3 regions of the Streptomyces sp. CNH287 genome follow, and region 3 is predicted to be linked to each of the others. Evidence: riboswitches for the same ligand, from Rfam matches in the RefSeq annotation. Region 3 holds a riboswitch; each other region holds the start of a gene.

What was found. Region 3 has a riboswitch for cobalamin ahead of H299_RS35080 (cobalamin biosynthesis protein). Riboswitches for the same ligand answer to the same signal wherever they lie in the genome.
Positions count from the first base shown of each region.
Region 1: linked by a shared signal. The riboswitch ahead of metE (5-methyltetrahydropteroyltriglutamate--homocysteine S-methyltransferase) and the one ahead of H299_RS35080 (cobalamin biosynthesis protein) in region 3 are both predicted to bind cobalamin.
Region 2: linked by a shared signal. The riboswitch ahead of H299_RS0107865 (ribonucleoside-diphosphate reductase subunit alpha) and the one ahead of H299_RS35080 (cobalamin biosynthesis protein) in region 3 are both predicted to bind cobalamin.

Region 1 covers NZ_KE384251.1:581,317-590,950, reverse strand. Annotated here, with positions in the region: gene H299_RS36410 (ATP-binding cassette domain-containing protein) at 1-395, opposite strand, end outside; gene H299_RS0126410 (ankyrin repeat domain-containing protein) at 452-1,429, opposite strand; gene H299_RS0126405 (response regulator transcription factor) at 1,604-2,284, opposite strand; gene H299_RS0126400 (sensor histidine kinase) at 2,281-3,507, opposite strand; gene H299_RS0126395 (MFS transporter) at 3,675-4,970, opposite strand; gene H299_RS0126390 (MarR family transcriptional regulator) at 5,085-5,591, shown strand; gene H299_RS0126385 (nucleotidyltransferase domain-containing protein) at 5,591-6,208, shown strand; gene metE (5-methyltetrahydropteroyltriglutamate--homocysteine S-methyltransferase) at 6,268-8,550, opposite strand; cobalamin riboswitch at 8,792-9,023, opposite strand; gene H299_RS40690 (hypothetical protein) at 9,544-9,634, shown strand, end outside.
Region 2 covers NZ_AUKQ01000005.1:331,323-340,956, reverse strand. Annotated here, with positions in the region: gene H299_RS32785 (DUF3311 domain-containing protein) at 1-255, shown strand, start outside; gene mctP (monocarboxylate uptake permease MctP) at 252-1,847, shown strand; gene H299_RS0107870 (GNAT family N-acetyltransferase) at 1,894-2,421, shown strand; cobalamin riboswitch at 2,475-2,613, shown strand; gene H299_RS0107865 (ribonucleoside-diphosphate reductase subunit alpha) at 2,733-5,153, shown strand; gene H299_RS0107860 (ribonucleotide-diphosphate reductase subunit beta) at 5,150-6,202, shown strand; gene def (peptide deformylase) at 6,364-6,996, opposite strand; gene H299_RS0107850 (hypothetical protein) at 7,082-8,083, opposite strand; gene rsrA (mycothiol system anti-sigma-R factor) at 8,522-8,896, opposite strand; gene H299_RS0107840 (sigma-70 family RNA polymerase sigma factor) at 8,893-9,600, opposite strand.
Region 3 covers NZ_AUKQ01000018.1:109,728-119,361, reverse strand. Annotated here, with positions in the region: gene H299_RS35085 (inorganic phosphate transporter) at 1-1,036, shown strand, start outside; gene H299_RS0119450 (hypothetical protein) at 1,056-1,268, shown strand; cobalamin riboswitch at 1,460-1,587, shown strand; gene H299_RS35080 (cobalamin biosynthesis protein) at 1,752-2,762, shown strand; gene H299_RS0119440 (cobyric acid synthase) at 2,759-4,348, shown strand; gene cobN (cobaltochelatase subunit CobN) at 4,390-8,055, shown strand; gene H299_RS0119430 (putative cobaltochelatase) at 8,147-9,634, shown strand, end outside.

The sequences.
Region 1 (9,634 bases), on a different contig from region 3:
CCCAGCGAGAAGCCCTTGGCGCGCTTGCGGGCCGTCTCGGGCGGCAGGCCGACGAGGTCGAGCACCTCGTCCACCCGGCGGGCCGGGATGCCGTTGCTGGCGGCGAGCCCGGCGAGGTGCTGGTGGGCGGAGCGCCCGCCGTGCACGCCTTTGGCGTCCAGCAGCGAGCCGACGGTGCGCAGCGGCGCCGCCAGGGTGCCGTAGGACTTGCCGCCCACGGTCACGGAGCCCGAAGTCGCGGCGTCCAGGCCGACGATCAGGCGCATGGTGGTGGATTTGCCCGCCCCGTTGGGGCCCAGGAAGCCGGTCACCCGGCCGGGTTCGATCTGGAAGGACAGCCGGTCGACGGCGGTACGGTCGCCGTACCGCTTGGTGAGTTCTGTTGCCTCGATCATGCGGCCGACGCTACGGAGGACGGCCCGGTACGGAATCCGCCCGCGGGAGTCGGCGACTACTCCCGCGGGCGCAGCGGGGCGGGCGCGGCGGGCTCGGCGTCCGCAGCGTCCGGGGCTTCCGGGGCGTCCGGGGCGTGGCCCGCGATCGCCCGTGTGAGAAGGCCGCGCGGGCTGACGCCGCCCGCCGCGGCGCCGCTCAGTTCGGCGTATTCGAGGGGCGTGGCACCGCGCGGGTAGACCACGCCGCCCGCTGTGCCCTTGCGCCGGGTCGGCAGCAGCGGATCGGCTCCCGCCGCCAGCAGCCTTCGCACCATGTCCGCGTTGCCTTCCCTGGCCGCTGCGTGCAGCGGTGCGATGCCGGTCTTCGGGCTGAAGGCGTTCGGGTCCGCTCCGTGCCGCAGCACGAGGTCCATCGCCATGGCGTTGTATCCGCGGGCGACGACGACGACCGTATGGGGGTTGATCCGCGCTCCGGCGGCCGTCAGCAGCTCCGCCGGTGCCATGGTGAGGTGGGGGCTCCGGCGGAGGGCCAGGTCGAGCGGGGTCGTCCCGTGCGCGTCGAGGCGTTCGAGGTCGATCCCGGGCTGCGCGAGCAGAGCGGCCACGGTGTCCGGGTGGTTCATGTCCACCGCCCAGTGGAGCGCGGTGTGCTGGTGCGGGCAGGCGTGGGGGACGGCGTTGACGTCGACCCCCTGCCCTCCGAGATACCGGATGACAGAAGCCGAACCCATCAGCGCCGCCTCCTTGAAGAAGAACTCCAGCTTGCTCCGCTCGCCGACGCCCTCGATCCGCAACCGGAACAGCGGCACACAGTCCGTGGTGGCGGCGTAGAGCATCACGAAGTGATCGCGGCACATCGCCTCACGATGGGTGTAGACGGCGCGCGGGTCCGGGCTCGCGACGAGCTGGGCCACCGGGCTCCGCAGCTCGTCCAGGCGCCCCTGCCTGGTGTACACGCGGCGCATCTCGTCAAGCGCGCGGACGACGGACTCCTCTGCCGCCAGGTCCGGCAGGAACGCGGTCAAAGAGAGCATCGGCGCTCCAGGGTGAGGCGGTGGGGCGATCATGGTATCCAGGCGGCACCGCGGCAACGGCGGCAGGCCGCAACGGTGTTGGACCGACAAGGCCCCGCGGTGCGCACGGCGCTCGTCGTGGGCTCCCGGGCGGCCCGGGCGGGTCACGGGGACGGAGCGCGCCTGCGGGCGCGGTCAGCTGCCGCGGGTGCCGTCGCCCGGACGGATCAGGCCCGTCTCGTAGGCGAGGATGACCAGTTGGGCGCGGTCGCGCGCGGAGAGCTTGATCATGGCCCGGCTGACATGGGTTTTCGCCGTCAGCGGGCTCATGATCAGCTCCCGGCCGATCTCCTCGTTGCTGAGGCCGGCCGCGACCAGCGCCATCACCTCCCGCTCCCGGCCGGTCAGCACCGCCAGCCGTTCGGCCCCCGCCACCTCCGGCGCCCGCAGCCGGGCGAACTCCTCGATGACCCCGCGGGTGACGGCGGGCGCCAGCAGGCTCTGCCCGGCCGCGACCGTGCGGACGGCGGCCCGCAGGTCGTCCGGCTCGATGTCCTTGAGCAGGAAGCCCGCCGCACCGTGGCGCAGCGCCTCGAAGACGTACGCGTCGATCTCGTAGGTGGTCAGCATCACCACGCGCACCCGGTCCAGGGCGGGATCGGCAGCGATCCGGCGGGTGGCCTCGATGCCGTCGACACCGGGCATCCGGACGTCCATCAGCACCACGTCCGGGCGGGTGGTGCGGACGGCCTCGACCGCCTGCCGCCCGTCGGCCGCCTCCGCGACGACCACCAGGTCCTCGGTGAGGTCGAACAGGGCGCGGAACCCGGCCCGTACGACGGTCTGGTCGTCGGCGAGCACCATGCGTACGGTCATCCGGTCCCTCCCTCGGCGGGCAGCGCGGCGCGGACCCGGAAGCCGCCACCGGGCACGGGCCCGTACTCGATACTGCCGCCGATGGCCGCCGCGCGCTCGCGCATGCCGATCAGGCCGAAACCGGCGGGGGGCGGGGACGGGGGCGGGTGCGCGCTCGCGTCGCGCGGGTGCGCGGGGGGCGGCCTGCCGTCGTCCACGACCTCGACCACCAGCAGGCCTCCGTCCCGTATGACCGAGACCGCGGCGTGCCGGGCGCCCGCGTGCCGGACCACGTTCGTCAGGGCCTCCTGCACGATGCGGTACGCGGCCAGCCCGGCGACCGCCGAGCACCGCACCGGCTCCTGCCGCAGCACCATCTCCACCCCGCCGCCCGCGAGGTGCCCGACCAGTTCGGCCAGCCCGTCCAGCCCCGGCACCGGGGCGGTCGGCTCGCCGCCGCTGCCGCCACCGCCGTCGCTTCCGTCGCCGCGCAGCACCGTCACCGTGGTGCGCAGCTCCCGTACGGCGTCCTTGCCCGACGCGCGCACCTGCCGCATCGCCTTGCGCGCCAGGTCCGGCCGGGTCTCCAGCGCGTCGAGGGCGACGCCGGTCTGCACGGTCATCGCGGTCACCGTGTGCGCCACGATGTCGTGCAGCTCACGCGCGATCCGCGCCCGCTCCTCCTGCACCCGCCGCACCGCCTCGCGCTCCCGCTCCGCCTCCGCGCGGGCGGCGCGGGCGGCGTACTCGTGCAGCAGCTGCCGCCGGGTGCGCACCACCTCGCCCAGCAGCAGCGGCACCAGCGGCCAGAGCATCTCCAGTACGGGCAGCCCCTGCGGGTTGACCACGTCCCGGCCCACCTCCAGGGCGACGGCGCCCGAGGCGGCCGAGGCGAGCAGCGCCGTCCACAGGGTGCGGCGGCGGTCGCCCTGCACGGCGACCGTGTACAGCGCCACGATCACCGACAGGTTCAGCAGCTCGCCGATGTGCCCGTAGAGCGCCCAGCCCGCGCACGCGGCCCCGGTCACCACCGCCACCGCCACCGGACGGCGGCGGCGCCACAGCAGGGCGAGGAGGGAGACGGCGAGGAGCAGCCAGGTGAACCAGTCGGCCTGCCGGTAGCCGGGCTCGTTCACGGCCGCGTCCGCGGCGGTGAGGGCGCCGACCACGGCCACCACCAGCAGGTCCAGCACGTACGGCGGCAGCGCGCGGAGGCGCCGTACCAGGCCGTCGGGGGTCAACATGTGTCTCACCGTAGGAGGCGCGGGCGGGGCGCGCATACGACTCCGGGAGTAGCGGGCGCGGCTGGCCGAGCGGATCGCCAACCGCTTCGGCGAGGTCTTCGAGGCCGCACCGGTGCCCGACGCCGCACCCGAGGCCGCACCTGCGGCGTCGGGCGGTGGCGGCCCGGTCAGCCCGTGACCGCCAGCACCGCGACGGCCGGGCCGAAGGCGCCGCCGAGCTGGTAGCAGAGCGAGAACAGGCCGATCGCCGTGGGCCGTTGGGCCGGGGCCGCCGCACCGGCGGCGTACGAGGCGAGCACCGCGTTGCCCGCGACCGCGGCGGCCCCCGCCAGCGCGGCCACCCCCAGCAGCAGCGGTGCCCACGGGGTGAGCAGCGCGGCCAGCGGCGCCAGCGCGCCGAGCGCGATCAGCACGGCCAGCACGGTCGGCCGCCCCAGGCGGGCGGAGGCGGCCGGCAGCAGCCAGCCGAGCACGGAGCCGGCCAGCAGGGCGGCCAGCTGGCCGGTGCCGACGGTGGCGGTGGACCAGCCCGTACGGTCCGCGAGCAGTTCGGGCACGGCGAAGAGCAGCACGAAGTACGAGGTGGACAGGGCGCAGGCGAGCAGCGCCGAGGTGGCGAAGGCGGGCGTACGCACCACGGCGCGGGGGACGAAGCCGTCGAGCCGTGAGCGCGTGTGTGCCAGGAGCAGCAGGCCGAGTACGAGCGCGACGAGCACGGCCGGCACCGGACAGCGCGGGATCAGCACCAGCGCCGAGGCCAGCACGGTCAGCAGCGCGGCACCCCGGGCGTCGAAGCGGCCCCCGGCGGACGGGACTTCGGCGGACGGGGCCCCGGGTGACGGCGCCTGGGCCGGTGCCGCCTCGGGCCGTACGGCGCGCGCGACGGCCGGGACGGCCAGCAGGACGACGGCCGGGACCGCGAGCGCGAGCCGCCACGACGCCGTTTCGCTCAGCCAGGAGCCGAGCAGCGGCCCGGTCGCGCCCAGCACCCCGAAGCCGGAGGTGATCACGCCCATCCGGCGGGCCGTGCCGGCCAGGGTGAGGGCGAGGGTGATCAGCCCCGCACCGCCTGCGGCCTGCGCGGCCCGTCCGGCCAGCGCCAGCGGCAGCCAGGGCGAGACGGCCACCAGCGCCGTGCCCGCCGCCACCAGGGCGGCGCCGAGCCGGAGCGCGGCGGCCGTACCGTGCCGGCGCAGGCGGCCGGCCAGCAGCGGGGTGCTCACCGCCATCGCCCAGGCGAACACGGTGACGAACCAGGTCGCGGTGGCCTTGCCGGTGCCGAGCGAGTGGGCCATGTCGGGAAGGATCAGCACGGGGCTGTTGGCCCCGGCGGCGATCGGCGCCGTCAGCAGCGCCAGCCAGGCGGCGTGGACGCGCCGGGGCGGCGGGGCGGCCCGCGCCGGTCGTGCGGCCGCTGCGGCGGGCGGGGTGGGCAGGGTGGCGGTCGCTCGGGTCTCGCGCACGGCTGGCGGTCCCTTCCTCCAGGGCAGTAATCTCAACGTTGAGATAAAAACAGCTCAGTCTTCTCAACGTCAAGTGTATGAACGTTGAGAGAATGAACTTTGAGAGGAGCCCCGATGGGTGATGCGGTGGACGTGATCGTCGGCCAGTGGACCAAGGAGCGGCCGGAGCTGGCCGACGACCTGTGGCCGGTCCAGGTGATCGGCAGACTCCAGCGGCTCGGGCGCTACCTGGACCGGGAGATGAAGAGCTTCGCCGCCGCACGCGGGCTGGAACTGGGCGAGTTCGACGTCCTCACCACCCTCCAGCGGTCCGGCCCGCCGTACGAGCTGACGGCCGGTGCGCTGCTGAAGGCGTCCATGGTGACCTCCGGGGCGATCACCAACCGCATCGACCGGATGGAGACCAAAGGGCTGGTCGAGCGGGTACGCGACGAAGGCGACCGCCGCACCGTCAAGATCCGCCTCACCGAGCGGGGCAGCGAGTTGATCCTCGCCGTCATGTCCGAGCACCTGGCCAACGAGGCCCGGACGCTGGCGGGGCTGGAGCGGGCGGAGTGCGACCAACTGGCCGACGCCCTCCGCACGTTGCTGGAGTCCCTCGGCGACACCTCGCTCAGCTGATGGCCTCACCCCCGCACCCGCCGCTGGACCGGTGGGACCCCGCGTCCCCGGCCGAGGCCGCCCGCCTCTTCGCCGGGCTGGGCGTCCCCTGGTGGGTGGCGGGCGGCTGGGCCATCGCGCTCGCGGCGGGCCGCCCCGTACGCGAGCACGCCGACCTGGACGTACTGCTGCTGCGGCGCGACCAGCTCGCCGTGCAGCGGGCCCTGCCCGACTGGCGCTGGTGGGCCGCCGACCCGCCCGGCACGCTGCGCCCGTGGGCGCCCGGCGAGACGCTGCCGCACGGGGTGCAGGACATCTGGTGCCAGCCCGGCCCCCGCGCCCCCTGGCGCCTCCAGGTCATGCTGGACGAGGCGGACGGCGGCGCGTGGGTCTCGCACCGCGACCCGCGCGTCCGGCTGCCGCTCGCGGCCGTCGGCCGCACCTCCGGGGAGGGCATCCCCTACCTCGCGCCGGAGGTGCAGCTCTTCTACAAGGCCGGATCGCCCCGGCCCAAGGACGAGCAGGACCTGGCCGCCGCCCTGCCCCTGCTCGACCCGGGCCGGCGGCAGTGGCTCACCGGCACGATCACCCGCACGTACGGCCCGCAGCACCCCTGGCTGGCACGCCTGCGCCCCTGACCGGGCGGGTCCCTGACCGGGCGGGTCCCTGGCCGGACGGGTCCCTGGCCGGGCACTCGTCAGCCCAGGGTGTCCCGGACCTCCCGTGCCGCCGCCACCAGGTTCTCCAGCGAGGCGCGCACCTCCGGCCAGGCACGGGTCTTCAGCCCGCAGTCGGGGTTGGCCCACAGCCGCTCCGCCGGGATCGCGCGCAGCCCCTCGCGCAGCAGCGCGGCCAGTTCGGCCGCCTCGGGCACCCGGGGCGCGTGGATGTCGTACACCCCCGGGCCGACCTCGCGCGGGTAGCCCGCCCTGGCGAGTTCACCGGCGACCTCCATGCGCGAGCGGGCCGCCTCCAGGCTGATGACGTCGGCGTCCAGCGCCTCGATGGCGGCGAGGATCTCACCGAACTCGGCGTAGCACATGTGGGTGTGGATCTGGGTCTCCGCACGGACGCCGCCGGTGGTCAGGCGGAAGGCCTCGGTGGCCCATTCCAGGTAGGCGGGGCGGTCGGCGGCGCGCAGCGGCAGGGTCTCCCGCAGGGCGGGCTCGTCGACCTGGATGACCGAAGTACCCGCCGCCTCCAAGTCGTCGACCTCGTCGCGCAGGGCGAGCGCGACTTGGCGCGCGGTGTCGCCGAGCGGCTGGTCGTCGCGGACGAAGGACCAGGCGAGCATGGTGACGGGCCCGGTGAGCATGCCCTTGACCGGCTTGCCGGTGCGGCTCTGCGCGTAGCGCGTCCAGCGCAGCGTCATGGGCGCGGTGCGGGAGACGTCCCCGGCCAGCACGGGCGGGCGCACGTAGCGGGTGCCGTACGACTGGACCCAGCCGTGCTGGGTGGCCACGTAGCCGGTCAGCCGCTCGGCGAAGTACTGCACCATGTCGTTGCGTTCGGGCTCGCCGTGCACCAGGACGTCCAGCCCGGCCTTCTCCTGGAAGTCCAGCACCTCCTGGATCTCGGCGGCGATCCGCCCGTCGTACGCCGCCTGCCCGATGCGGCCCGCGCGCAGGTCGGCGCGGGCCCGGCGCAGTTCGGCGGTCTGCGGGAAGGAGCCGACGGTGGTGGTCGGTACGCGCGGCAGGCCCAGGCGCGCGCGCTGGGCGACGGCCCGCTCCTCGTAAGGCTCTGCCCGCTTGGCGTCCGAGGGGCGCACGGCCGCACAGCGGGCCCGTACGGCGGGGTCGCGGGTGAGCACGGAGACCGAACGGGCGCTGCGGGCCGCCCGGTTGGCGGCCAGCTGCGGGCCGATGGCCTCGGTGCCCTCGGCCAGCCCGCGTGCCAGCGTGACCACTTCGTCCGTCTTCTGGCGGGCGAAGGCGAGCCAGCGGGCGACCTCCGGGTCCACGCCGTCCTCGAGCGAGGCGTCCAGCGGCACGTGCAGGAGGGAGCAGGAAGGGGCGACGTCCACCCGGGCGGCCAGGCCCAGCAGCGTGGCCAGGGTGGCCAGCGAGCGCTCCAGGTCGTTGATCCAGACGTTGCGGCCGTCGACGACGCCCGCGACCAGCCGCTTGCCCGGCAGGCCGCCGACGGCCGCGAGGTCGTCCAGGTTGGCGGCGGCGGGCCCGGTGAAGTCGAGGGCGAGGCCCTCGACCGGCGCCTGCGCGAGGACGGGCAGCGCCTCGCCGAGCCGGTCGAAGTAGGCGGCGACCAGCAGCCGGGGCCGGTCGGTGAGGCCGCCCAGCTCGCGCAGGACGCGGGCGGCGGCGCCGAGCACGGCGGGCGACTGGTCCTGCACGAGGACCGGCTCGTCCAGCTGCACCCAGGCGGCGCCGGCGGCGCGCAGGTCGGCGAGGACCTCGGCGTAGACGGGGAGCAGCCGGTCCAGCAGGGTCAGCGGCTCGAACCCCGGGTCGACGCCGGGGGCGGGCTTGGCCAGCAGCAGGAAGGTGAGCGGGCCCACCAGCACCGGGCGCGCGGTGTGGCCCTCGGCGCGGGCCTCGGTGAACTCGGCGACGGGCTTGGCGGAGTCGGCCGTGAAGACGGTGCCGGGGCCCAGTTCGGGCACCAGGTAGTGGTAGTTGGTGTCGAACCACTTGGTCATCTCCAGCGGCGGGGTGCGCTGGTCGCCGCGCGCCATCGCGAAGTACCCGCCCAGGGCGTCCGCTTCGACGGCGGCCCGGTGCCGCTCGGGGACGGCGCCCGTCATCACCAGGGTGTCCAGCATGTGGTCGTAGAGCGAGAAGTCGCCGGTGGGGACCTCTTGGATGCCTGCCTCCGCGAGCCGGCGCCGGGTGTCGCGGCGCAGCCGGGCGGCCGTGCCGAGCAGCTCGTCGGCACTGCGCCGCCCCGCCCAGTAGCCCTCGACGGCCTTCTTCAGCTCGCGTCCCGGGCCCTGCCGGGGGTGGCCGTGCAGGGTGGGCAGCGGGCGGTCGTGCGCGGCGGCGGGGTCGGCGTAGGCAGGATCGGCAGGGGCGGAGCCGGTGGTGGCGCCGACGGGGGTGGCGGAACTGTCAGCCACGGAACTCTCCTTCGCGAGTCGCGGTGCGACCCCGGTGCCGCCCGGGAGGCGCGAAGGCAGGACCGGCGGGCGGCACACGAGACCGTGTGCGGCTGCCCGCGCTCCGCCGACCCGCCCTCGAGGTCACCGAGATCACCGCGTACGGGATCGCACGCGGGCAGTGGCAGGTCTTCGGACTCGCGGGCACACCCTGCCGGTCCAGGCCCGGCCGGGCACCTACTGGCCGTCGCTTCCCAGGCCCAGTTCTGCGGCCCAGTGCGCGTGACGCCGTTCGTTCCCACTCACCGCTGCGGGGCAGTCCCGGACTCGCACCGGGTTCCCTCTTGTCGTCGCCACCGCCTGGCGGGCGGGGCGAACCAGCTGCACACCCCACACAATCACAGCGGCGGAGCGGGGTGAAGACGGCATCGGACCGCATCGCGCCCGTACGCGTCCGGACGGTGACGGGGGCGGTACGGAACGGGTGTGCGCGTGTCCGCCAGGGACGCGGAAGCGGACGCTTTCCGGCCCGATTCCGTGACGTTCCCCACGGTCGGCCGCCCCAAGTGCCCCGGCTGTCGCGGCGTCCGCGCAGGCTCTGCCCGGGGCAGTTGCCCCGCGCAAGGGGCGGGCGTGCATGCGTCCACACTTCACTCGTACGGGTGTCATCGCAGCTCGGGGGCGTACGGCTACCCACGGGTATGCGCCGGGTACGCACCGCCTGTGCGCCCGCAGGGGAAAGCGGGCAGGCCGGACGGGAGGCGCAGGGGGCGTATCCGAGGAGTCTTGTCCTGAACGCGGTGGGTGAGATTGCCGCGCTCCTGGCCTAACCTTGACGGTATGTCCCCTACTCCTTCACCCGCGTCGAGGTCGTCGCGGTTACCCGTCGAAGAAGCCAACGCAGCGATCCGCGCGTTCGTGGCAGGCCGCAAGGTATGGACGCCTGCCGACCTCGCGGAGCTGGCGCGGCTGCGGCAGGACTGGATGGACGCGGCCAGCGGCCGGACCG
Region 2 (9,634 bases), on a different contig from region 3:
GGGCTGTGCCTCCTCGCGCCGTTCGTCTCGATGCTCTGGGTCGGCTCGTACGACAGCGTGGACCCGGCCTTCATCGGCATCCCGTTCTTCTACTGGTACCAGATGCTCTGGGTGCCGATCTCGACGGCGCTGACCTGCGTCGCGTACGTGCTCGTACGCCGGGAGCAGGCGGCCCGCAAGCAGGCGGCCGGGCACGCGGGTCAGGGCGGGCACGGCGGTCAGGGCGGGCGGACCGAGGGGGCTGAGCCGAAGTGAACGAAGGCGTCAACGTCGTCGCGCTCAGCGTCTTCCTCTTCTTCTTCGCCCTGGTCACGGTGATGGGCTTCCTCGCCGCCCGCTGGCGCAGGGCGACGGCCGACAACCTGGACGAGTGGGGCCTGGGCGGGCGCAGCTTCGGCACCTGGATCACCTGGTTCCTGCTCGGCGGCGACCTGTACACCGCGTACACCTTCGTCGCCGTCCCGGCCGCGGTGTACGCGGCGGGCGCGGCCGGCTTCTTCGCGGTGCCGTACACGATCCTCGTCTACCCGCTGATCTTCACCTTCCTGCCCCGCCTCTGGTCGGTCTCCCACCGGCACGGCTACGTGACGACCTCGGACTTCGTGAAGGGGCGCTTCGGCTCCAAGGGGCTCTCGCTCGCGGTCGCCCTCACCGGAATCCTGGCCACGATGCCGTACATCGCGCTCCAACTCGTCGGCATCCAGGCGGTGCTGGACGTGCTGGGGGTGGGCGGCGGCGAGTCGACGCACTGGTTCGTCAAGGACCTGCCGCTGCTGATCGCCTTCGGCGTGCTGGCCGCGTACACCTACTCGTCCGGCCTGCGCGCCCCGGCGCTGATCGCCTTCGTCAAGGACGCGCTGATCTACCTGGTGATCGTGGTCGCGATCATCTACATCCCCATCGAACTGGGCGGGTTCGACGACATCTTCAGCGACGCCGAGGAGAAGCTCTCGGAGACCGGCGGCTCCCTGGTGGCCGGGCCCGACGCGCACTGGGCGTACGCCACCCTGGCGCTGGGGTCGGCGCTCGCGCTGTTCATGTACCCGCACGCGATCACCGCGACGCTCTCCAGCCGCAGCCGCGAGGTGATCCGCCGCAACACCACCATCCTGCCGCTGTACTCGCTCATGCTGGGCCTGCTGGCGCTGCTGGGCTTCATGGGCATCGCGGCGGGCATCGAGGTCGAGAACGGGCAGCTGATCGTGCCCCAGCTGTTCGAGAACATGTTCCCGGACTGGTTCACCGGGGTGGCGTTCGCCGCGATCGGCATCGGGGCGCTGGTCCCGGCGGCGATCATGTCCATCGCCGCCGCGAACCTCTTCACCCGCAACATCTACCGGGACTTCCTCAAACCGGACGCCACCCCGGCGCAGGAGACCAAGGTCTCCAAGATCACCTCGCTGGTGGTCAAGGTGGGGGCGCTGGTGTTCGTCCTGACGCTGGACAAGTCGACGGCGATCAACTTCCAGCTGCTGGGCGGCATCTGGATTCTCCAGACCTTCCCCGCCCTGGTCGGCGGCCTGTTCACCCGGTGGCTGCACCGCTGGGCGCTGCTGGCGGGCTGGGCCGTCGGCATGGCGTACGGCACGATCGCCGCGTACCACGTCTCCTCGCCCAAGCAGAAGCACTTCGGCGGCAGCAACGACTCGATCCCGATGATCGGCGAGATCGGCTACATCGGGCTGACCGCGATCGTGCTGAACGCGGTGGTGACGGTGGCCCTCACGTTCGTCCTGCGGGCGCTGAAGGCGCCGGAGGGCGTCGACGAGACCGTCCCGGCCGACTACACGGCGGACGCGGGCGACCCCAAGGTCAAGGACCTGCCCCCGGCGGCCGGCGGCCACTGAGGGCCTGCCCGGTACGCACCCGGGCGCGTACCGCATGCTGGCGGTCATGGACATAACGATCAGGGCGGCGCGCGAGGAAGAACTCGCAGACGTCGGCGAGCTGACCGCCCGGGTGTACCTCGGCGACGGGCTGCTGACCCACGGGGTGAGCGATCCCTACCTCGAGGAGCTGCGGGACGCCCGGCGCCGCGCTCGGCACACGCAGGTGCTGGTGGCCGTGGAGACGGCGGGACCGGCCGAGGCGGGCGGCGCCGGCGCGCTGCTGGGCGCGGTCGCCTTCGTCGGCGCGGGCGGGGAGTACGCGGACATCGCGGGGCCGGGCGAGGCCGAGTTCCGGATGCTCGCGGTGCTCCCGGCCGGCCGGGGCCGGGGCGTGGGCGAGGCGCTCGTACGCGAGTGCCTCACGCGGGCGCGCGGGCTGGGACTGCGCCGGGTGGTGCTCTCCAGCGTGCCGGAGATGGCGGCGGCCCACCGGCTGTACGGGCGGCTGGGTTTCGTCCGCACCCCGGAGCGGGACTGGGAGCCGCTGCCGGGCCTGCCGCTGTGGACCTTCGCACTGGAGCTGTCCGGCTGAGCGCCTTCCTGTCGCCCGCGCGGGACACCACATCTTGGGGTGCATGAGCTGGGTGGCACCACATGTATGGTGGTGCTTGCTGTCGCCGCAGGGGAATCCGGTGTGAATCCGGAGCTGTCCCGCAACGGTATGGCGGGCGCGTCCACCGCGCCGCGGCCGAGCCCGAGCACCTGCCGACGGTTTTGTACACGTCCGGGCCTCGTGGGTTGGGCCGGCGGACGCGGAGCGCCGTCGTGCCTTGAAGTCCGGAGCCGCTCACGCCCGTCGTGCCCCTCCCCGTGGCTCCAGCCGAGCGAGGGAGAGCACGTCCCGTGACCATCGCACCAGCCGCACCCGCCACCGCGGAGCCCGTCTCAGCGGGCCCCGCGGGCGCGGAATCCGCCGCCGCGGAACTCACCGCCCTGCTGGTCCGCCTCAGCGCCGACCTGCCCGCAGCCGACCCGCACCGGGTGGCCGCCGCCGCGCTGCGCGGCCGTCATCCGGGCTCCGGCGCGGCGGAGTTGCGGTCCCTCGCCGCCGAGGCGGCGGCCGGGCTGATCGGCGAGGAGCCGGAGTACTCGCGGCTCGCCGCCCGGCTGCTCACCCTCGCCGTACGGGACGAGGCGGCCGGGCAGGGCGCCGTCTCCTTCTCCACCTCGGTCGCGGTGGGGCACCGCGAGGGGCTGATCGCGGACGGCACGGCGCGGTTCGTCACCCGGCACGCGGACCGGCTGGACGCGCTGGTGGAGGCCGCCCTCGCGGCGGGAGCGGACGACCGCTTCGGCTACTTCGGGCTGCGTACCGTCCACTCGCGCTACCTGCTGCGGCACCCGCGCACCCGGCAGGTCATCGAGACGCCGCAGCACTTCCTGCTGCGCGTGGCCTGCGGGCTGGCCGCCGAGGGCGACACCGCCGAGCAGGCCGCGGCAGCGGTGCGCGAGGTGGCCGAGCTGTACCGGCTGACCAGCACGCTCGCCTATCTCCCCTCCTCCCCCACGCTGTTCAACTCCGGCACCCGGCACCCCCAGATGTCCTCGTGCTACCTGCTGGACTCACCGCTGGACGAACTCGACTCGATCTACCAGCGCTACCACCAGGTGGCCCGCCTCTCGAAGCACGCCGGCGGCATCGGCCTGCCGTTCTCCCGCATCCGCGCCCGCGGTTCGCTCATCCGGGGCACGAACGGGCACTCGAACGGCATCGTCCCCTTCCTGCGGACGCTGGACTCCTCGGTGGCCGCGGTCAACCAGGGCGGCAGGCGCAAGGGCGCGGCCTGCGTCTATCTGGAGACCTGGCACGCGGACATCGAGGAGTTCCTCGAACTGCGCGACAACACCGGCGAGGAGGCCCGGCGCACCCACAACCTCAACCTCGCGCACTGGATTCCGGACGAGTTCATGCGCCGGGTCGAGGCGGACACCGCCTGGTCGCTCTTCTCCCCGTCCGACACACCGGAGCTGGTCGACCTGTGGGGCGACGAGTTCGACGCCGCCTACCGCCGCGCCGAGGCCGCCGGGCTCGCGGTCCGTACGCTGCCCGCGCGCGAGCTGTACGCCCGGATGATGCGCACCCTCGCGCAGACCGGGAACGGCTGGATGACCTTCAAGGACGCCGCCAACCGCACCGCGAACCAGACGGCGGAGCCCGGCAGCGTCGTGCACTCCTCGAACCTGTGCACGGAGATCCTGGAGGTCACCGACGACGGGGAGACGGCCGTCTGCAACCTGGGCTCCGTCAACCTCGCCGCACACCTGACCGACGGCGGGGAGGTGGACTGGGAGCGGCTCGACGCCACCGTCCGTACGGCCGTCACTTTCCTGGACCGCGTCGTCGACATCAACTTCTACCCGACCGCTGAGGCGGGCGCCTCCAACTCCCGCTGGCGCCCGGTCGGTCTGGGCCTGATGGGCCTCCAGGACGTCTTCTTCCGGCTGCGGCTGCCCTTCGACTCGGCGGCGGCGCGGCAGCTCTCCACCCGCATCTCCGAGCGCGTCATGCTCGCCGCCTACGAGGCCTCCGCCGACCTGGCAGAGCGGCACGGCCCGCTCCCCGCCTGGGCGGCGACCCGCACGGCGCGCGGCGTACTGCACCCCGACCACTACCCGGAGGCCGAGGAGTCCTGGCCGCAGCGGTGGGCGGCGCTGCGCGAGCGGATCGCGCAGACCGGGCTGCGCAACGCGCTGCTGCTCGCCGTCGCGCCGACCGCGACCATCGCCTCCATCGCCGGTGTCTACGAGTGCATCGAGCCGCAGGTCTCCAACCTCTTCAAGCGGGAGACGCTCAGCGGCGAGTTCCTCCAGGTGAACGCCTACCTGGTGGCGGACCTCAAGCGGCTCGGCCTGTGGGACGAGCGGATGCGCGAGGAACTGCGCGAGAGCAGCGGCTCGGTACAGGACCTGCCGCGCGTCCCCGAGGAGGTGCGCGGGCTCTACCGCACGGCGTGGGAGATCCCGCAGCGCGCGCTGATCGACATGGCGGCGGCCCGCACGCCGTACCTGGACCAGAGCCAGTCGCTGAACCTCTTCCTGAGTTCGCCGACGATCGGCAAGCTCAGCTCGATGTACGCGTACGCGTGGAAGCGCGGCATCAAGACCACCTACTACCTGCGCTCCCGCCCGGCGACGCGGATCGCGCAGGCGGCGGGGGGCGGCTCCGCCACGGCTGCCCCCGCCGAGCCCGCCCCCGGCACGGCGGACGCCGAGGCCGCCGCCTGCTCCCTGGAGAACCCCGAGTCCTGCGAGGCATGCCAATGACCACCACCCCCGCCGCGCCGAGCGCCCGCGCGAAGAACCTGCTCGACCCGGGCTTCGAACTCACCCTGCGCCCCATGCGCTACCCGGAGTTCTACGACCGCTACCGCGACGCCATCAAGAACACCTGGACGGTGGAGGAGGTCGACCTCCACTCCGACGTCACCGACCTCGCCAAGCTCTCCGCGGGCGAACAGCACATGATCAGCCGCCTCGTGGCGTTCTTCGCCACCGGCGACTCGATCGTCGCCAACAACCTGGTGCTGAGCCTGTACAAGCACATCAACTCCCCCGAAGCGCGCCTGTACCTCTCGCGGCAGCTCTTCGAGGAGGCGGTGCACGTCCAGTTCTACCTGACCCTGCTGGACACCTACCTGCCCGACCCGGACGAGCGCGTCGAGGCGTTCTCCGCCGTGGAGAACATCCCCTCCATCCGCGAGAAGGCGCAGTTCTGCTTCCGCTGGATGGCCGCTCTGGAGGGCGGCGAGGGGGCGGAGCGGATCGACCAGCTGGAGTCCCGCGCCGACCGGCGGCGGTTCCTGCTGAACCTGATCTGCTTCGCGGCCTGCATCGAGGGCCTGTTCTTCTACGGGGCCTTCGCCTACGTCTACTGGTTCCGCTCGCGCGGCCTGCTGCACGGGCTGGCCACCGGCACCAACTGGGTCTTCCGCGACGAGTCGATGCACATGGCCTTCGCCTTCGACGTCGTGGACACCGTCCGCGCGGAGGAGCCCGAACTCTTCGACGACGCACTGGAGGCGGAGGTCACCGCGATGCTGGCGGAGGCCGTGGAGGCCGAGTTGCAGTTCGCGCGCGACCTGTGCGGCGAGGGCCTGCCGGGGATGAACACCGAGTCGATGCGGGAGTACCTGGAGGCCGTGGCGGACCAGCGGCTCGTACGGCTGGGCTTTCCGGCCCGCTACGGCTCCAGGAACCCGTTCTCCTTCATGGAACTCCAGAACGTCCAGGAGCTGACCAACTTCTTCGAACGCCGTGCCTCGGCCTACCAGACGGCGGTGGAGGGGTCCGTCTCCTTCGACGACGAGTTCTGATGCGGTGACCCGGGGACGTGGCCGGTCAGCAGCCGCCGCAGTTGCGGTAGGTCACGTCCCAGTGGTTGCCCTCGCGGTAGTGGCCGTTGCCCGAGCCGGACTTCCACTTCGAGCCGCCGACGGAGGTGAAGGCCCCGGCCCGCGCTCCGCGCAGCCCCGCCTCAGTCGTTCGGCACCGTCTCGTAGCGCGCGGTGCCCTCGGCCATCTGCTGGAGGGCGTCCTTCCGGTCCCGCTTGGAGAGCCGGTCGATGTAGAGATAGCCGTACAGGTGGTCCGTCTCGTGCTGGAGGCAGCGGGCGAAGTAGCCGTCGCCCCGGACCGCGATCGGCCTGCCCTCCGCGTCCTGCCCCCGGACGACGGCGCGGTCCGGGCGGGCGAGCGAGGCGTAGGCGGTGGGCACCGAGAGGCAGCCCTCGTTCGAGTCGTCCAGCACCCGCTGCTCGGCGGGGAGTTCGTCCAGCACCGGATTGCAGACGACGCCCACGTGCCGTACGCCGTCGTCGTCCGGGCAGTCGTAGACGAAGACCTTGAGGTCCACGCCGATCTGGTTCGCCGCGAGGCCGACGCCCTCCGCCGCGCGCTGGCTGGCGAACATGTCGTCGATCAGCGAGGCCAGTTCGGGGCCGAACTCGGTCACCTGCGCGCACTCCCGGTGCAGCACCGGATTGCCGACGACGGTGATCGGACGGGCGGTGCCCCGCTCGCGGTAGGCCAGCTCGCGCTCCTCGCACCGCTCCGTGTCGACCACGTACTCGTCCACCGGTTCCGACTGGGTGTCCTGCTGCTGCGCCATTCCGCCTTACGCCTTCCTCATGCCCGGGCTCCCGGGTCCCATCCGGCCACTTCGCCCTACAGGGTACGGGTGCGCGGGCGCGCGCTCAGCAGACCTCTTCCAGATCACGCCACTCGCGGCTGTCCGGGCTGTCCGCCACCCAGCCGTCCAGCAGGCCGCGCACCAGTCCGCCCGGCGCCGCCAGCCCGCACTCGCGCTCGGGAACCCACAGGTCACCGGGCCCGCCCGCGGTCATGTGGCCGAGCGGGCCGGGGTGGCCCGGCGAGCTGTGGTCGTGCGGGTCCAGGTGCAGCGAGCCGTCGCCCTCGTCGCTGGGCATCCGGCTCTCCGAGCACGACCGGCACAGCAACCGCACCGACGACGACCAGTCCTCGGCGGCGAACCCGGCCTGTGCCGCCAGCCGCTCCAGTGCGTCCCGGTCCGACTCGGAGGCCGCATCCAGCAGCACCACCCAGGTGGGCACGGGCGAGGGCGCCCACAGCTCGATCTCGTCGAAGACCGGGTAGGAGGGGCCGGCCGCGGTGGTGCGCTCGCCGTGCGGCACGCCGTCGTGCAGCACGACCTCGCCCCAGCGGCGCCCGGAGGAGGGCAGCGGGATGCTCTGGATCTCCAGCCGGGCCGGATCGATCCGCCTGCCCCACACCACCTCGGCCTCGCCCTCCGGAGAGAGCCGTACGGCCGCGCTGCCCAGCTGCATGCCGGTCGGCTCACCGGCCGCCGCGGCCGTCTGCGCCTCCCCGGGCACCCGCAGCCCGTACGCCTGCCAGCTGCGGCGCGCGAGCGGCCAGTCCTGGAGGGCGGTGGCGGCGATGCCGACGTTCCACCAGTCGGGGGCGCCCGTCTCGCGGTCCAGCAGGGCGACCGCGCGCAGCCCGGCGGCGCGGGCCTGCTCCCAGTCGTGCCGGAACTTGTGCAGCAGGGCGAGGTTGAACCACGACTCGGAAAGCCACGGCTCCAGGTCCGCGGCACGCGTCAGCAGGGCGCCGGCGTCCTCGTAGCGTCCGTCACCGATGAGCGTGAACGCGCGGTCGGTCGCCTGCCGCCAGGAGGCGGAGGGCCGGTGCCGCACCTTGCCGAAGATCCTCACGATGTGCCGCCTGATTCCCCTGTCGTCGGTGTCCGGAAGCCGCCGGGTGCCCGCTGTGTCGCCGGGTATCACCGTGTGTACACCTGTGCCGGGCGCGCCCCGCCTGCGGTCCGGTTCCCCTCTTCGCATCCAACCATGCCCACTCGGGTGCGCGCTCACTACCGGTGGGTCGGGCGGCCTCGCCGACGGCGGCGCCCCGGATCGCGCGCCCGCGGACAGGGCGGCGGCGCGAGGCGTACGGGCGCGGGGGCGTACGGCCCGGGGACCGCTCACGACAGGGGTGCGCCGGGCGGTGGGAGCCGGAAGGGCCGGTCGGGCGGCGGCGCGCGGAGCGGAGGAACGCCCCGGGAGGGCGGCCCCGGCGGGACGCGGGACTCACCCGATCAGGTGAGACGGCGAGGCCCGGGACCGGCCGGCCGGGGCGGGCCCGCCCGCCCGTCAGGCGAGGTGCTTGCGGGAGTCGGAGAGCGCCGGTGCGTCGGCTTCGGCGTCCACCGCGTCGGCGGTCTTGGGAGCCGCGTGCTCGGCAGCCTCGCCCGGCTGCTCCGGCACCGGTTCGCCCGACCGGATTCTGTCGATCCGGCCCACCACCTTGGAGCGCAGGTCGGTGGGGACGTCGTCCTGCCCGCAGCAGCGCTTGACGAGCTTCTTGACCTCCTGCTCCAGGCCGTACTGCTCCAGGCAGGGCGAGCACTCGTCGAAGTGGTCCTTGATCTTCTCGCAGTCCCGCTCCGGCATCTCCTTGTCGAGGTACTCGTAGAGGTGGTTCAGGACCTCGGAGCAGTCCATCTCGTGCGGCTCTCCGCAGCTCATGAGCCCGAGCCTTTCCGGTCGTGCGACTCGTCAACGACTCCCGGCCGCGCCGGGGAAGACCCGCTCGACGCCGACGCGACGCCTGCCGGGACCAGGCCGCGCTCGCGCGCGTAGTCCTCCAGCATGCCGCGCAACTGCCGCCGCCCGCGGTGCAGACGGGACATCACCGTGCCGATGGGTGTCCCCATGATGTCGGCGATCTCCTTGTACGCAAACCCCTCGACGTCGGCGAGGTAGACCGCGATGCGGAATTCCTCCGGAATCGCCTGGAGGGCCTCCTTGACGTCCGAGTCCGGCAGGTGGTCGAGCGCCTGGGCCTCGGCGGAGCGCAGACCGGTCGACATGTGCGACTCGGCGCGCGCCAGCTGCCAGTCCTCGATCTCCTCGGCGGCGCTGCGCTGGGGCTCGCGCTGCTTCTTGCGGTAGGAGTTGATGAAGGTGTTGGTCAGGATGCGGTACAGCCACGCCTTGAGGTTCGTGCCCTCGCGGAACTGGTGGAACGATCCGTACGCCTTGGCATACGTCTCCTGCACCAGGTCCTCCGCGTCGGCCGGGTTCCGCGTCATGCGGAGGGCGGCGGAGTACATCTGGTCCAGGAAGGTGAGGGCGTCCCGCTCGAAGCGCGCGTTGCGCTCCGCGGCGGTCTCGTGCGGTGTGTTCGGCGCGCTCTCCGTGCCGTCGTCGGTCCCGGTGACCGGACCCACCTCCTCCGATGATGTGACGAGCCCGTACGAAGAC
Region 3 (9,634 bases):
CCCCTCCAGTTCTTCGCACGCCCTCATGGGCGGCCTCCTCGGTGCGACCGTCGCCTCGGTGGGCTTCGGCGCCGTCAACGGCGAGGTCGTCATCATGAAGGTCCTCATCCCGGCCCTCGCGGCGCCGCTGGTGGCCGGTCTGGCCGCCCTGTTCGCGACGCGGCTCACCTACCGGATGACCCAGCGTGTGGACGAGAAGCAGACGGCCAAGGGCTTCCGGGCCGGGCAGATCGCCTCCGCCGGGCTGGTCTCGCTGGCGCACGGCACGAACGACGCGCAGAAGACCATGGGTGTGATCACGCTCGCGCTGATCTCCGGCGGCGCCCTGGGCGCCGACGCCGACCCGCCCATGTGGGTCGTCGCCTCGGCCGGCATCGCCATCGCGGCCGGCACCTACCTGGGCGGCTGGCGCATCATCCGCACCATGGGCAAGGGCATCACCGACATCAAGCCGCCGCAGGGCTTCTCCGCCCAGACGAGCGCGGCGGCCACCATCCTGGCCTCCTCGCACATCGGCTTCTCCCTCTCCACCACCCACGTGTGCTCCGGTGCGGTGATGGGCTCGGGAGTGGGCCGCAAGGGCGGCGTCGTGCACTGGTCGACGGCGGGCCGCATGGTCGCGGGCTGGGGGTTGACCATCCCGGCGGCCGGTCTGATCGCGGGCGCCTCCGCGGTGCTGGCCGAGCAGGGCGACTGGGGTGTCACCACGGTCGCGGTGCTCCTGGTCGTCAGCAGCGCCGCCATCTGGATCGCCTCGCGCCGCGAGGTGGTCGACCACACCAACGTCAACGACCTGCCGGAGGACACCGACGGGGGCTCCCCCGCAGGCGGCACCGAGCCCGCGGGCGTGGTCACCACGGCCATGCAGGCCGTCGCACCGCCTCCCACCGCGGGCCGCGCCGAGCAGTCGGCGCCGCTGCCCGACGCCGAGGCGCAGCAGCCGCAGCCCGAGGCGGGACCGGAGGGGGCGGAAGGCATTCCGCACCAGGCCGGCACGGTCTCGCACTCCACCTCACCCGCCTCCAGCCTCTCCTGAAAGAAGCAGGGACACAGCTATGGACATCGACTGGGCCGCCCTCGGCCAGGTCTTCGGCGTCAGCCTGGTGGCGACGGTCGGCCTGGTGGGCATCTTCACCCTCGGGATCATGGGGACCGCCTCCAAGGCGGACGGCACCTCCGCCGCCGCGCTGCCCCGCACGGGGGCGTACGTCTGCTTCGCCGTCTGCGCGCTGGCCGTGGCGTACGGGATCTATCTGATCGCCGCCTGACCGGCCGGAAGCACGGCCTGAAGCACGGTCCGGAGCACGGTTGAGGCACGGCGAGGACACGGCACGAAGGGGTACGGGCATCGCCCGTACCCCTTCCCGTGTGCCTCCTCACACTCTCCCGTCGCAGGTCAAGGCCGAGTTGACGGCCGATGGCGCACGTGGTGAACTTCCCGTGCCATACGGCGGCAGGAGAGGAAGTCCGGTGTGAATCCGGCGCGGTCCCGCCACTGTCACCGGGGAGCGCTCCCCCACCCAGCGTCACGGTCCCGTCAGGGGCTGGAAGGCCGGGGGACGCGTCGATCCGGGAGCCAGGAGACTCTCGTCGCCGGTCACGTCGAACCAGGGCGCGGACCCTGAGTGAGGACAAACGCCATGCGTGGCTTCCCCGCCGCACGCCCTGCCCAAGCCGCCCCCTCCCCCGGTACGCCGCCACGCCGGCGCGCGCCGGGCCCGTTCCGCCGGGGCGCGACGGCGCGTTGACGGATGCGGGCTCACACCGCCCACGGCTGGGGAACCGCCGTGGGCTACCTCGCCGATCTGGTGTTCGCCGACCCTCGACGCGGCCATCCCGTGGCGGCCTTCGGGCGCGCGGCGGCACGGGCCGAGCGCGCGCTGTGGCGTGACCACCGCGGCGCCGGGACGCTGCACACCGCCCTGTGCGTGGGCGGGGCCGCCGCGCTGGCCCGTGCCGCGGCGACCGCCGCGGCGAAGGGCACCGCCGGGGCCGGGGCGGTGTGGCCCGCCGCGGTGAGCGCGACGGTCACCTGGTCCGTGCTGGGCGGCAGTTCGCTGGCGCGGGAGGCGCGGGCCGTGGGCGCCGCGCTCGAGGCCGGCGACCTGGCGGCGGCCCGCGCGCTGCTGCCCCGGCTGTGCGGCCGGGACCCGGAGGCGCTGGACGCGGACGCGCTCGCGCGCGCCGTGGTGGAGTCCGTCGCGGAGAACACCTCGGACGCGGTGGTCGGCGCGCTGTTCTGGGGCGCGCTGGCGGGCGTCCCGGGCCTGGCCGCGTTCCGCGCGGCGAACACCCTGGACGCGATGGTCGGCCACAAGTCCCCGCGCTACCGCCGGTTCGGCTGGGCCGCGGCCCGCCTGGACGACGTGCTCGGCTGCCCCGGCGCCCGGCTGACCGCGGCGCTCGCCGCGCTGGCCGGACCGGACGGCGGGGGCGCCCTGCGCGCGTGGCGCCGGGACGCCCGGCACCACCCCAGCCCCAACGCGGGGCCGGTGGAGGCCGCGTTCGCGGGCGCGCTGGGCGTCCGGCTGGGCGGCACCCTCGCGTACGGGGGCCGCGTCGAGCACCGGCCGCTGCTCAACCCCGGTGGCCGGGCGGTCACTCCGGCCGACATCGAGCGGGCCGTGGCGCTGGGGCGGCGCGTCGGTGCGCTGGCACTCGCGGTGACCCTCGCCGCCCGCGCGGCGGCGGCCCGGCTCCCGGCCGCGCGGCCCCCGGCCCCGTGCCCGCCGAAGGCGCAGCCCGGGGAGGCACGGCGGTGAGGGGCGCGCACGGACTGCTGGTCGCGGGGACCACCTCGGACGCGGGCAAGAGCGTCGTCACGGCCGGCATCTGCCGCTGGCTCGCCCGCCAGGGCCTCAAGGTCGCGCCGTTCAAGGCGCAGAACATGTCGCTGAACTCGTACGTCACCCGTGAGGGCGCCGAGATCGGGCGGGCGCAGGCGATGCAGGCGGCAGCGGCGCGCGTCGAGCCCAGCGCCCTGATGAACCCCGTACTGCTCAAGCCCGGCGGTGACCACAGCAGTCAGGTCGTGCTGATGGGGAAGCCGGTCGGCGAGCTGAGCGCCCGCGGCTACTTCGGACCGGGCGGCCCCGGCAGCGCTGCCAGCCCCGGCGGCTCCCACGGCCCGCGCCCCGAGGGCAGGCGGGCGCTGCTGGGCACGGTCACCGACTGCCTGGAGCAGCTGCGCGCCACCCACGACGCGGTGATCTGCGAGGGAGCGGGCAGCCCCGCCGAGATCAACCTGCGGCACGGCGACATCGTGAACATGGGCCTCGCCCGCGCCGCCCGCCTGCCGGTGGTCGTCGTCGGCGACATCGACCGCGGCGGCGTCTTCGCCTCCCTCTTCGGTACCACCGCGCTGCTCTCCGCCGAGGACCAGGAGCTGGTCGCCGGCTATCTGGTGAACAAGTTCCGGGGCGACGTCAGCCTGCTGGAGCCGGGCCTGGAGATGCTGCGGCGGCTCACCGGCCGGCAGCCGCTGGGCGTGCTGCCCTACGCGCACGGGCTGGGCATCGACGAGGAGGACGGCCTGCGGCTGTCGCTGCGCGGCACGGTGCGCGAGAGCGGCGTCGCCGCACCGTACGGGGCGGACGTGCTGCGCGTCGCCGTGCTGCCGGTGCCCCTGATGTCGAACTTCACCGACGTGGACGCGCTGGCCGCCGAGCCGGGCGTCTCGGTGCGCTTCACCGACCGGCCCGAGGAGCTGGCGGACGCCGATCTCGTGGTGGTCCCCGGCACCCGGGGCACCGTACGGGCGCTGGCCTGGCTGCGCGAGCGCGGGCTGGCGCGGGCGCTGGCGCACCGGGCCGCCGAGGGCCGCCCGGTGCTGGGCGTGTGCGGCGGCTTCCAACTGCTGGGCGAGCGGATCGAGGACGAGGTGGAGTCCCGCGCGGGCGTCGTGCCGGGGCTGGGTCTGCTGCCGGTGCGGGTACGGTTCGAGGCGGCCAAGACGCTGGCCCGGCCGGTGGGCGAGGCGCTGGGCGAGCGCGTGGAGGGGTACGAGATCCATCACGGCGTCGCCGAGGTCCTCGGCGGCGAAAGCTTCCTGCGCGACGCGCGCGGCACGCCGCTGGACGGCTGCCGCAGCGGCTCCGTCTGGGGCACCCACTGGCACGGTTCGCTGGAGAGCGACGGCTTCCGGCGTGCCTTCCTGAGCCGGATCGCCCGCGACGCCGGACGGGACTTCACCCCCGCGCCCGACACCTGCTTCGCCGTACTGCGCGAGGAACAGCTCGACCGCCTCGGGGATCTGATCGAGGAGCACGCCGACACGGCGGCGCTGCTGCGGCTGATCGAGCACGGCGCGCCCGCCGGGCTGCCGTTCGTCCCCCCGGGCGCGCCATGAACGCCACCGCTCACCCGCCGACCGACCCTCCTGGGAGCCGCATGAGCACCGTTGTGCTGTTGTCCACCGCCGATACGGACCTGCTCGCCGCGCGCGCGTCCGGCGCCCCGTACCGGATCGCGAACCCGAACCGCCTCGACGTCGCCGAGGAGCTGCCCCGGCTGCTGGACGGCGCGGGGGTGGCCGTCGTACGGCTGCTCGGCGGGAAGCGGGCCTGGGAGGACGGGCTCGCCGCGCTGCGCGCCTCCGGCATCCCCACGGTGCTGCTGGGCGGCGAGTCGGTGCCGGACGCGGAGCTGATGGCCGACTCCAGCGTGCCCGCCGGGGTCGTCGCGGAGGCGCTGCGCTACCTGGTGGAGGGCGGCCCGGACAACCTCGCCGAGCTGGCCCGCTTCCTCAGCGACACGGTGCTGATGAGCGGGGAGGGCTTCGCCCCGCCGCACCGGATGCCGGCGTACGGGCTGCACGGGGCGCGGGCGTACGACGCCGCGCGGCCGACCGTGGGGGTGCTCTTCTACCGTGCCCACGAGCTGTCCGGGAACACCGCGTTCGTCGACGTGCTGTGCGAGGCGATCGAGGGGGCGGGCGCCAACGCGCTGCCGGTGTACTGCGGTTCGCTGCGCGGCGCCGATCCGGGGCTGTACGAGCTGCTGGCCCGCGCCGACACCCTGGTGACCACCGTCCTGGCGGCGGGCGGCACCCGCGCGAGCGACGCCTCCGCCGGGGGCGACGACGAGGCGTGGGACATCGGCGCGCTCGCCGAACTGGACGTGCCGCTGATCCAGGGCCTGTGCCTGACCACCTCCCGCGAGGCGTGGCAGGACTCGGACGCCGCGCTCTCGCCCATGGACGCGGCGATGCAGGTGGCGATCCCGGAGTTCGACGGGCGGCTGATCTCCGTGCCGTTCTCCTTCAAGCAGGACGGCCCGGACGGCGTGCCGGTCTACGCCGCCGATCCGGAGCGGGCGAGGCGGGTCGCGGGTACGGCGGTACGGCACGCCCGGCTGCGGCACACCCCGAACGCCGAGAAGCGGCTGGCGCTCGTCTTCACCGCCTACCCGACCAAGCACTCGCGGGTCGGCAACGCGGTGGGCCTGGACACGCCCGCCTCCGCCGTCGCCCTGCTGGACGCGCTCCGCGCCGCCGGGTACGGGATCAGCGGGTACCCGGACGGCGGCGACGAGCTGATCCACCGGCTGATCGCGGCGGGCGGCCACGACGTGGAGTGGCTGACCGAGGAGCAGCTGGCCGCCTCCACCGCGCGGGTGCCGCTGGCGGACTACCGGCGGTGGTTCGACACGCTGGACCCCGAACTGCGCGCGGGCATGCTGGAGCACTGGGGCGAGCCGCCGGGTTCGCTCTACCTCGACGGCGAGGACATCGTGCTGGCGTCGCTGCGGTTCGGCAACGCCGTCATCATGATCCAGCCGCCGCGCGGATTCGGCGAGAACCCCATCGCCATCTACCACGACCCCGACATGCCGCCCTCGCACCACTACATGGCGGCCTACCGCTGGCTGGAGACGCCGGAGGCCGAGGGCGGCTTCGGCGCCGACGCGGTCGTGCACCTGGGCAAGCACGGCACGATGGAGTGGCTGCCGGGCAAGGGCCTCGGCCTCTCCGGCGGCTGCGCGCCCGACGCGGTGCTCGGCGACCTGCCGCTGGTCTACCCGTTCATCGTCAACGACCCCGGCGAGGGCACCCAGGCCAAGCGGCGCGGGCACGCCACCGTCGTGGACCACCTGGTGCCGCCGATGGCGCGCGCCGACTCCTACGGCGAACTGGCCAAGCTGGAACAGCTGCTGGACGAGTACGCGCTGGTCAGCGATCTCGACCCGGCCAAGGCCCCGGCCGTGCGCAGCCAGATCTGGACCCTGGTGCGGGCCGCCGAACTGCACCACGACCTGCACGTCGACGAGCAGCCGGACGAGGGCGAGTTCGACGACTTCGTGATGCACGTCGACGGCTGGCTGTGCGAGATCAAGGACGTCCAGATCCGGGACGGGCTGCACATCCTGGGCGGCGGCCCGGAGGGCGAGGCGCGCGTCAACCTGGCGCTGGCCGTGCTGCGTTCGGCGCAGGTGTGGGGCGGCGTGGGCGGTGCGCTGCCGGGGCTGCGGGCGGCGCTGGCGGAGCACTTCGGGCTGTCCGAGGCCGCACTGCTGGCCGAGCCGGGTGCCAGGACGGACGTGCCCGCCTCGCTCACCGCACTCGCCGACGGGCCCGCGCGCACCGCGTCCGACGCCGTCGACCTGCTGGAGCGGCTGGCCCGCGCGCTGGCCGAGGCGATGGAGGCGCGCGGCTGGGCGGCCGAGGCGGTGCGTCCGGTGGTGGCGGACGTGCTCGGGGCAGCGGTGCCGGACGCCGCGGCGGTACTGGAGTTCGCGGCGAACGAGGTGGTGCCGCGGCTGGCCCGTACCACCGATGAGATCACGAACGTGCTGCACGCGCTCGACGGCGGCTACGTGCCCGCCGGGCCGTCCGGTTCGCCGACCCGCGGCCTGGTCAACGTGCTGCCGACCGGCCGCAACTTCTACTCCGTCGACCCCAAGGCGATCCCCTCCAGGCTGTCCTGGGAGGTGGGCAGCGCGCTGGCGGACTCGCTGGTGCGGCGGCACCTGGACGACAACGGCGCCTATCCGCGCTCGGTCGGCCTGACCGTGTGGGGCACCTCCTGCATGCGCACCCAGGGCGACGACATCGCCGAGATCCTGGCGCTGCTGGGCTGCCGCCCCACCTGGGACGACGCCTCCCGCCGGGTCACCGGCTTCGAGATCGTGGACGCGGCCGAGCTGGGCCGCCCGCGCATCGACGTGACCGTGCGCATCTCCGGCTTCTTCCGGGACGCCTTCCCGCACGTGGTCGGGCTGATCGACGACGCCGTGCGGGCGGTCGCGGAGCTGGACGAGCCGGCCGAGGTCAACTACGTGCGCGCGCACGCCGACGAGGACACCGCCGCACACGGCGACCGCCGCCGCGCCACCTCCCGCATCTTCGGCTCCAAGCCGGGCGCGTACGGGGCGGGCCTGCTGCCGCTGATCGACGCCCGCAACTGGCGCTCGGACGCGGACCTGGCCGAGGTGTACGCGGTCTGGGGCGGCTACGCGTACGGGCGCGGCCTGGACGGGCGCCCCGCGCGCGGCGACATGGAGACGGCCTTCCGGCGCATCCAGGTGGCGGCCAAGAACGTCGACACCCGCGAGCACGACATCGCCGACGCCGACGACTACTTCCAGTACCACGGCGGCATGGTGGCCATGGTGCGGCACCTGACCGGCGACTCCCCCGAGGCGTATGTGGGCGACTCGGCGGTGCCCGACCAGGTCAGGACGCGGACGCTGGGCGAGGAGACGCACCGCGTCTTCCGGGCCCGGGTGGTCAACCCGCGCTGGATGAGCGCGATGCGGCGGCACGGCTACAAGGGCGCCTTCGAGATGGCCGCCACCGTCGACTACCTCTTCGGCTACGACGCGACCGCGGGCGTGGTGGACGACTGGATGTACGAGCGGCTGGCCGCCGAGTACGTCTTCGACCCGGAGAACAGCGACTTCATGCGCAAGTCCAACCCCTGGGCGCTGCGCGGCATCACGGAGCGGCTGCTGGAGGCCGCGGAGCGGCAGCTGTGGGAAGAGCCGGACAACGACACCCTGGCCCGGCTCCGGGAGACGTATCTGGAGCTGGAAGGCGAACTGGAGGGCGACGCATGAGCACACACGGCACCCGGCGCGCCCCGGCGCGCGCAACCGCGCCGACGCGCGCAACCGCCCCCGCGCCCGCACCCCGAGGAGGGACCGCAGCATGAGCACGCCCTACCCCTTCACCGCCGTCGTCGGCATGCGGGACCTCCGGCTGGGCCTGGTCCTGAACGCCGTGAGCCCGGCCATCGGCGGCGTCCTCGTGCGCGGCGAGAAGGGCACCGCCAAGAGCACGGCCGTACGGTCGCTGGCCGCGCTGCTGCCCTCGCTGCGCGTCGTCGCGGACTGCCGCTTCTCCTGCGACCCGGCCGCCCCCGATCCGCAGTGCCCCGACGGGCCGCACCCGCAGGCGCCCGGCACGGCGCGGCGCGCGCGGCTCGTGGAGCTTCCCGTCGGCGCGTCCGAGGACCGGCTGATCGGCGCGCTGGACATCGAACGGGCGCTCGCCGAAGGGGTGAAGTCCTTCGAGCCCGGCCTGCTGGCCAGGGCGCACCGGGGCATCCTTTACGTCGACGAGGTCAACCTCCTCCAGGACTTCCTGATCGACGCGCTGCTGGACGCCGCCGCGATGGGCTCCTCGTACGTGGAGCGCGAGGGCGTCTCCGTACGGCACGCCGCCCGCTTCCTGCTGGTGGGCACGATGAACCCGGAAGAGGGCGAGCTGCGCCCGCAGTTGCTGGACCGCTTCGGGCTGACCGTCGAGGTCGCCGCCTCGCGCGAGCCGGACGAGCGGGTCGAGGTCGTACGGCGGCGGCTGGCCTACGACGCGGACCCGGACGGCTTCGCCGCGGGCTGGGCGTCCGAGGAACAGGCGATGCGGGAGCGGATCGCCGCCGCCCGCGCGCTGCTGCCCCAGGTGCGGCTGGGTGACGCGGCACTGCGCCAGATCGCGGCGACCTGTGCGGCGTTCGAGGTGGACGGCATGCGCGCGGATATCGTGATGGCGCGCACCGCGTGCGCGCTGGCTGCCTGGGCGGACCGCGAGGAGGTGCTCGCGGAGGACGTACGGCAGGCCGCACTGCTGGCGCTGCCGCACCGGCGGCGGCGCTCGCCCTTCGACGCGCCCGGACTGGACGAGGACAAGCTCGACGAGACGCTGCGCGAGTCAGCCGGAGAGGACGGCGAGCCGGACCCGGACGGGCCGGACGGCGGCGGCCCGGACGGCGGCCCCGGCGGGCAGCCGCCCCCGCCCGGCGGCGGCGCGGACGGCGCCGCGCCGGACGGGGCGCCGGAGCAGGCGCCCGGTTCCGGGCCCGAGGACCCCGCCGTCCCCCCGCAGCGCCCGGCGAACCAGCCCGGGCAGCCGGACCAGCCCGAACAGCCGGGCCAGGAGCCCGCCGACGCCCCTTCCGGGCACAGCCGAGAGAAGGCCCCCGTCGGCGCCGCCGAGCCCTTCCGTGCCCGCCCGCTGACCGTGCCCGGCCTCGGCGACGGCGCCGCGGGACGGCGCTCACGCGCCCGTACCGCACACGGCCGCACGGCGGGCGCGCGCACTCCGCACGGCAGGCTGGGCGCGCTGCACCTGGCCGCGACGGTGCGCGCCGCGGCGCCCTACCAGCGCGCCCGCGGCCGCACCGGGCCCGGCCTGCTG